Regions from separate parts of the Fictibacillus halophilus genome, predicted to be linked through region 1. Evidence: riboswitches for the same ligand, from Rfam matches in the RefSeq annotation. Region 1 holds a riboswitch; the other holds the start of a gene.
What was found. Region 1 has a riboswitch for cobalamin ahead of I5J82_RS10740 (ribonucleoside-diphosphate reductase subunit alpha). Riboswitches for the same ligand answer to the same signal wherever they lie in the genome.
Positions count from the first base shown of each region.

Region 2: linked by a shared signal. The riboswitch ahead of I5J82_RS18160 (acyl-CoA thioesterase) and the one ahead of I5J82_RS10740 (ribonucleoside-diphosphate reductase subunit alpha) in region 1 are both predicted to bind cobalamin.

Region 1 covers NZ_JAEACF010000001.1:2,046,789-2,050,906, forward strand. Annotated here, with positions in the region: gene I5J82_RS10735 (ribonucleotide-diphosphate reductase subunit beta) at 1-405, opposite strand, end outside; gene I5J82_RS10740 (ribonucleoside-diphosphate reductase subunit alpha) at 407-2,632, opposite strand; cobalamin riboswitch at 2,764-2,964, opposite strand; gene I5J82_RS10745 (3-hydroxybutyrate dehydrogenase) at 3,022-3,807, opposite strand; gene I5J82_RS10750 (GntP family permease) at 3,839-4,118, opposite strand, start outside.
Region 2 covers NZ_JAEACF010000002.1:175,586-179,703, forward strand. Annotated here, with positions in the region: gene I5J82_RS18145 (ferritin-like domain-containing protein) at 1-417, shown strand, start outside; gene I5J82_RS18150 (peroxiredoxin) at 430-1,107, shown strand; gene I5J82_RS18155 (YbaN family protein) at 1,153-1,518, opposite strand; gene I5J82_RS18160 (acyl-CoA thioesterase) at 1,541-2,023, opposite strand; cobalamin riboswitch at 2,180-2,359, opposite strand; gene I5J82_RS18165 (MGDG synthase family glycosyltransferase) at 2,486-3,613, shown strand; gene I5J82_RS18170 (hypothetical protein) at 3,972-4,118, opposite strand, start outside.

The sequences.
Region 1 (4,118 bases):
CTTCGGTACTAGAGAGGACAAAACGTACGAATATGACTGATTATGAACCACTTCTTGGAACGATAGAGTGGCCATTAGTGCAGCAAGGCTTGAATCTGTTAAATATGCTGCTACTTTGCTCGAATAATCCGTTTGAACACTATCTAAGAATGCCAATAAACCTATAATCTTATTAAACGTATCTTGTTCTTTTTCACTCAAGCTAACATATTGTTTGCTGTCACTCGACATGTTGATCTCAAACGGTGTCCAAAAATTAGCCAACATGTTTTTGTATAGTGGATAAGCCCATTTATATCTCACATCGTCCCAGTTTAGAATGTTGGAACTCTTACCATTGATGATACCTGTGGATCGATTAGGAGCTTCTACATCATAGATTTTTCTCTCTTTGAGTGGTTGAATATTAACTTTCACAGCTTTCACATCCTTCTAACTCGATCGACGTAGACCGAGTGTAATAGGTTGTCTTCAATCCTTTTTTAAAGCTCAACATATGAAGGTGTAACAACTCTTTGGCCTTTATGTTGTGATTAACATAGAGATTAAACGAAATGGACTGATCCACGTGCCTCTGTCTAGCTGCGTTCTGTTCAATACTCCATGTTTGATCGATTAAAAACGCAGATTTATAAAACCATGTTGTTTCTGCACTCAAATCAGGTGCTGTTACAGGAATTTTATAGTTCTTCTTTTCTTCTGAATAGAATCTTTTAAATATAGGATCCACACTCGGCGTCGAATTTGCGATAATCGACGTTGATGAATTCGGTGCAACCGCAATGAGGTAACCATTCCTTAGTCCATGCATATTGACTCTTTCTATTAGACTCTCCCACTCTTCAGAGGAATAGTTACGCTTAGAAAAGTAGGCCCCCGTCTCCCAATCTGATCCTGAAAACGCCGGATATCTTCCCTTTTCTTTCGCAAGCTCACAACTAGCATTGATTACATGATAATTAATCGTCTCATAAAGGGTATCAGCATACGAAACAGCTTCTTCACTTTCCCACTTGATCCCCTCTTTCGCTAAAAGGTGGTGCCATCCAAATGTTCCTACACCGACTGCACGGTACTTCTTATTTGTAAGTTCTGCTTGAGGCACATCGATACGATTAAGATCAATAACGTTATCAAGCATACGGATTTGAATATCAATCACTCTTTTTAACACGTCGTCATTGATCACTTTAGCAAGTGAAAGAGAAGATAGATTACAAACGACAAAGTCTCCTGGCGTTTTTCTGATGACGATTTCTCCATTCTCCGCTTCCTCTGACGTGACAACAGTCGCAGACATGTTTTGCATAATCTCTGTGCACAGGTTAGATGCATAGACCATCCCTTTATGAGGATTTGGATTTAACCGGTTTACAGTATCACGATAAAACATGAACGGTGTTCCGGTTTCAAGTTGCGACTTCATGATTCGTTTCATGATCTCAATAGCAGGAATAGATTTTTTTGAAAGTCTCTCATCATTGACACAATCAGCATATTTTTCTCTAAAGCTTCCTGATCCAATCGTTTCATCATAGAAATCTTCTAAAGAATAACCTTTGATCTTTCTTACCTCGTGAGGATCGAACAGATACCAGTCCTCACGTTTTTCTACGCGTTCCATGAAAAGGTCTGGCAGACACACACCTGTAAAAAGATCATGTGTTCTCATTCGTTCATCACCATTGTTTAACTTTGCATCTAAAAACTCCAAGATGTCACTATGCCAAATATCCAGGTAGACGGCGATAGCGCCTTGCCTCTGTCCAAGCTGATCTACAGACACGGCCGTGTTATTTAACTGCTTCATCCACGGTATTACACCTGATGAGTTCCCCTTAAATCCTTTAATGTCTGAACCTCTAGCCCTAATTTTTCCGAGATAGATGCCAAGCCCGCCACCACCTTTTGAAACGGTTGCTGCATCTGTATTAGAATCAAAGATTCCCCTTAAACTATCGTCGATCGTATCAATGAAACAAGAGCTAAGCTGCCCGTAGCTCTTCCCTGCATTTGCTAAAGTCGGGGTTGCAACCGTCATATAGAGATTCGAGAGCGCCCAGTATGCTTCTTCGACGAATTGAAGTCTATGTGTAGGATGCTCGTCTCTCATTAAAAATAAGGCGATCAGCATCCAGCGTTCTTGTGGCAATTCGTAAATTTCGTGGTTGAACCCTTTTGCCAAGTATCGATCCGCAAGTGTTTTAAGTCCAATGTATGTAAAAAGTTTATCTCTAGATGAATCCATCATGTTTTCAGCTTTCTCCAAGTCTTCCTTTGAGTACGCCGATAGAATAGTATCATCATAGATATTCAAACTTACTAATTTCGTAATCAGCCCATAGAGGTTTGTATATGGTTGCTTTTCTGTTTCTTCCCGATTACGCATCACTTCTTCATATAGCTGCCTTAAATAGATTTGTGATGCCACAAACGTCCACTGTGGGTTCTCTGCACTCAAACCATTCAATGCTTCCATGATCAACTGTCTATAAAGTGAGCTAGATTCTTGTGAACGACTTTCCAATTTCTTCGCATTTTTTAAAAAAGATTCAGCTTGTATGTTCGGAAAATTTTCGACACAACTCTTTAACCACTCCCCGAGCAAAGAGTTTTCAGTTGTCATTTTCATAGTTAATACACTCCTTAGGTCATAATAAAAACCCTCTTCCATCAGGAAGAGGGTGAAAGAATCACGTGTATTCGCCAGACAAGCGTCAGCATCAAACAGCGGCAGTTCTTTCTCCCAATCCCCGAGGAAAAGAAAATAGGAGTTCTCAGGCAGGTCTACTGGCTTTTGCTTCTTCCTACTTTGGGCCTTCCCATACAGCAGCCATATTAAATAACTGACTGTACAGTGGCTATTCCATTTCGTCCACAATTACAGTTGCGGGGACAGCTTCGGCATTGAACCGAATTCCCTTTTAAGCCGGATGTTCCGGCACCTGATTTCTCCATATATAGGTTTGTATTATATACTTTGACACTAAATATAGTGAATGTCAATAGATTATCTATCTATTATTGCGCGACATAGCCACCATCGATAACAATCGCTTGCCCTGTAACACCTTTCGCATTTTCACTTGAAAGAAAGAGTGTGTAATCTGCAATCTCTTGAACATCTAACAATCTTTTCTGAGGAACAAGCGGATAGATGACTTCTTCCAAAACTTTTTCTAACTCAACGTTTCTCGTTTTAGCCAGGTCTTCTAATTGCCCTCTTACAAGAGGTGTATCAACATACCCTGGGCAAACCGCATTTACCGTTATTCCAAAAGGTGCACCCTCTAAGGCAGCTACTTTCGTTAGACCGATAACTCCATGCTTCGCACTGTTGTATGCAGATTTTCCTGCAAAACCTACAAGTCCATTTATGGAGGCCATATTTATGATACGTCCGAATCCTTGTTTCTTCATGATGGGAAACACATGTTTTGTTGCTATAAATGGAGCCGTAAGCATTACACTGATCAATTGCTGAAACTTCTCAGTCGGAAACTCTTCAAGCGGAGAAACATACTGCAATCCTGCATTGTTAATGAGGACATCGATGCGTCCGAAATGTTTCAGTGTTTCGTCCAACGCTATTGTTATATCTTCTTCCTTGGTCACATTACAGCCAAGTCCGATTGCTTCAAGACCATCTTGAACCAACAGCTGTGCAGATTCCTTTGCTTTCTCATCATTTAAATCACTGATCACGACTTTTGCTCCTTGTTCAGCAAAAGCCTTTGCTAACTGCAAACCAATTCCACTGGCTGCTCCTGTAATAAAGACAACTTTTCCCTCAACGAACGCTCTCATGGCATAATTACTCCTTTCTTAGAAAAATAGTTTAAACGATACCGAATCCATAATACAAACCTATGATTACAAACACAGCGATCGTTTTAATGATCGTCATCGCAAAAATATCGATATACGCTTGTTTATGAGTTAAACCAGTAACGGCTAACAAAGTAATAACAGCACCGTTGTGCGGAAGTGTATCCATTCCACCACTCGCCATTGAAGCAACACGGTGAAGTACTTCTGTATCAATACCAAGTTTGTCTGCTTGTGCAATATACGTTTCACTCATCGTTGCGAGTGCGATACTCATTCCGCCAGACGCA
Region 2 (4,118 bases), on a different contig from region 1:
GCTGTCGAAAAATATCGTGTCATTCGCCAAGGACTTCCTAATACGTATTATCGAGACATTCTTTTTAACATCATTACAGATGAGATCAAACACAGTGCAAAGTACAACTATTTATATACGTTAAACAGTCAACCAAGTTCTCCTCGTTCTGTTCAACAAGCACACCGAATGCCACAAACAGAGAGCATAGCGGATCAATGGGTTTCGTACATTGACCCACTTGTCAAAAGAGCGTTAAAAGAGACGGAAGAAGGCATTAATCTTACTCATCTCTATCAGGAATTTATTTTATCTGGTGTTCTTGTTGGTCAAGGGTTCACACCTCAACAAGCAATTGAACAAGTAGAAGAGTGGGAAAAAACAGGAGAATCTCAGCTATTGAAAAAGAGCAAGATGATGGGAAACCAAGTAAGATAGGGGAAGAGAGGGATGGAATCTACACAAATATATTCAAAGCCTTTTATTGGCGATCAATTTCCGGAAATGACGGTTCATACAACCCTTGGGGATCTTGTCCTACCAACAAGCTATCAAGGTCATTGGTTTGTCCTCTTTAGCCATCCAGGTGACTTTACACCCGTGTGTACAACAGAGTTTGTTGCGTTCCAAAAGCTCATGCCAGAGTTTAGAAAACTAAACACTTACTTAATCGGATTATCTGTAGAACAAGTGTACTCTCACATAAAGTGGATTGAATGGATACAGCAGAACTTGAAAGTAGAGATTACTTTTCCGATTATAGCGGATAGTCTTGGCAAGATTGCTACTAGACTTGGAATGATCCATCCTACCATGGGAACAAGAACGGTGAGAAGTGTTTATATCGTTGATCCGACAGGTAAAATTCGTCTTATTCTTACGTATCCCGAAAATGTCGGCCGTAATATCAACGAAATTCTAAGAGCGGTGAAGGCGTTGCAGACAGCAGATAGAAATAAAGCAGCAACACCTGCAAACTGGCCGAAAAATGAACTAGTCGGAGACCGTCTGATCGTTCCCGCACCTACAACCGTACAAGAAGCGAAAAAACGGGCAGAACAAGCACAGGCCGGAGAGATCGAATGCTACGATTGGTGGTTATGCACAAAACCTCTTCATGATAGATAAAGAGCAGCCTTGAGTAAGGCTGCTCTCTTTATGTCCACATATTCACTATGCAGTTTTAATTTTAACGATAAAATAATAATACTTATACATCACAACAAGGATTAAGATCACTCTTGCGACCATGCTGTCTGTAAGGATAAAAGTAATCAAGATCATCGAGTCTGAAAACAGGCTAATCATGATCTTTTTCTTTTTTGTCAGTGAGCGATTTCTTACAAAATCATCTAGATGTTTTTTATAAATGTCGGTTCCTTTAAACCACATTTCAAACTTTTTTGAACCTTTTACGAAAAAATAAGACGCGAGTAATAAGAGTGGTGTTGTAGGAAGCAACGGCAACACAATTCCAATCACACCTAAACCAAGGAAAAAGAACCCCAATGCTACAAATATGATGTTTTTTATTTTCATTGGAATTCTCACTTCCTTTTTCTTATAAAGTTCCTGTTACGTTTTTATATAACAAACGCCGTTCTTTCCTTAGTGGAGCTCCTTTAAAGAATGCTACTTCTTCTTCTGTCTCAGGAATGACACTTGGTACCGGAAACGGCTTACCGTTTTGATCGATGGCGACCATCGTTAAGATCGATGTGGTATTCAGCGTTCTATTTCCCGTCTCTAGATTTTGACACTCTACTTTTACGTAAACTTCCATCGACGTTCTTCCAGTTGAGATCACTACACCTTCTAATATGAGGATGTCTCCCACTTTAGCTGACGATAAGAAGTTTACATTATCAATGGATGCGGTGACAACCACTTTCTTGCTGTGCTTCATGGCGGCAATCGCTGCGATCTCATCAATGTACGATAAAACGGTACCGCCAAATATTGTTCCCATGTGATTCGTATCAGGGGGCAATACCAACTTTGTTTGAATCGTTCTTGAGACGTTTGCTGATAACTGCTGTTCCATACCATTCCCTCTTTCTGAAGCTTGCAAGCTCCTCTTTTTTTTGAGGGAGTTAGTGAACAAAGAAAAAAACCCATCACAAAAGACGGGTACGTAAGAATACATAACAGAATCATCTATTAAATATCCCTCGTCCTATCTTCCCAACTCCCGAAGAAGATCAACGCTATAAAGATGGCAGGTCTCCTGACTCGTGCATCAGCCTACTCTAAGCCCTTCCCGCCAGATAGACAGTGGTTTTGCTTATTTCGTCAGCACTTACAGTTGCGGGTACAGTTCTGGTCTTACACCAGATTCCCTATTAAGTCTGTAACAGACACCATAATTATCGGATCTTATGAAATTATGAATCTATCTTATTGTACCACTAACAATTTTTACTTTTTACAAAACCTTTTATTCTTCTTCATATGAGGTTTAAAATCACCTGCTATGCTTATCTCAAAAGACTGGGGAGGTTTTCAAATGATACGTCCAACAGCATTAATCCTTACAGCTAACTATGGCAGCGGTCACGTTCAAGTCGCTAATGTTCTCGCTGAAGAACTAAAAAATAAAGGATATCAACCTGTTATCTCTGATTTATTTGGTGAGGCTCACCCTATCATGTCTCAAGTCACACAATCTATATTTATCAAGAGTTTTTCACACGGCTCTTCTTTTTATAAATGGTTCTATTATGGAACAAATAAATTAAATGCAAATACGATTACACAATTTTCTCGGTATTTAGGAAGAAAAAGATTCTTAGAATTGATCAATGAACACCAACCCCATTTTGTGATAACAACCTTTCCCCTTCATGCTGCTCCATTTCTTATAAAAAAATCACGGTTCAATATTCCCATCTATACCGTGATCACAGATTATTTCGCTCATCCTTTTTGGATCAATCCATCGATTGATCGGTATTTTGTTGCCTCCGACTCAGTTAAATACGGATTGATCAAACACGGTGTAGATAAAAATAAAATTACAGCTAGTGGCATCCCGATCCGTGCAGACTTTTACCGTCCGATTAATAGAGAAGAAGTGTTTACTGAATACGGAGTTACGCCAAGTAGTCGTGTAGTTACGATTTTAGCTGGTGCTCAAGGTGTGCTGAAAAACGTTAAGGTGCTCGCACAGCGTTTGCTGAAAGATCCATCATTGCGGGTGATTGTCGTTTGTGGCAAGAACAAAACGTTGTACCAAAAGTTAAAACCGCTTGCTGAACAATATTCAGACTCATTCCGATTATTTGGTTACGTAGAGAAGCTTCATGAGATTTTAAAGATCTCACATTGCTTAGTAACAAAGCCAGGAGGAATCTCTATTACTGAGGCTGCCGCAGTAAGAGTCCCCCTCCTCCTTTATAAGCCAGTTCCTGGTCAAGAAGGAGAAAATGCTAAGTATTTTGAAGAAAAAGGCGCTGCTTTTGTCGTTCATACTGTAGACGAAATCGTAAGTAATGTTCAGAAGTTATTTGATAACGAAGCTTTGCTGAGTAGCATGCAGAGAAATTTAGAGCTTATTCACCATTCTCACTCTTCCTCATTAATTGCTGACTATGTTATGGAAGAAGTACAAGAGCTGTATCAAGTTACACGTTAGGTTTTTAATGGATACAACATCTCACAGCGGTTAATTAGATAAAGGTTTCGTGAAAGAAGTTAGTTAATAAACATTACTTATACCTGGCGGGGTATAACGATTACTATTTCGAGAATTTTTTGAAATAATCCTAGAAATATCGGATTTATTCCGTTGAATTTTTCCGATTTTTAGGCGATTCTCGCCCATAAATCGGGTAGTCGACATACCTCGACAAGTACAAATTAGCCCAATACCCTCCACCCCAATCTCGCAAAGCAAAGTTAACATATTCAAGGGTTCATGCCTTGATACACACTCCAAACAAATAAACGGGCAAAATCGCTATTATCAGCGATTCTGCCCGTTCTATAAAACTTCAATCTTCCTTAGCACCATCTTCCGCAATCGCGCGCAGGTCAGCATAGAAAAAATCATCATTGCATAATGGAGAGTGTTCCTTTTTATCATAGCTCTCAACGATTTCCTTTAGTTCACCAGTATCACCTTTTGCATTAATGATCTC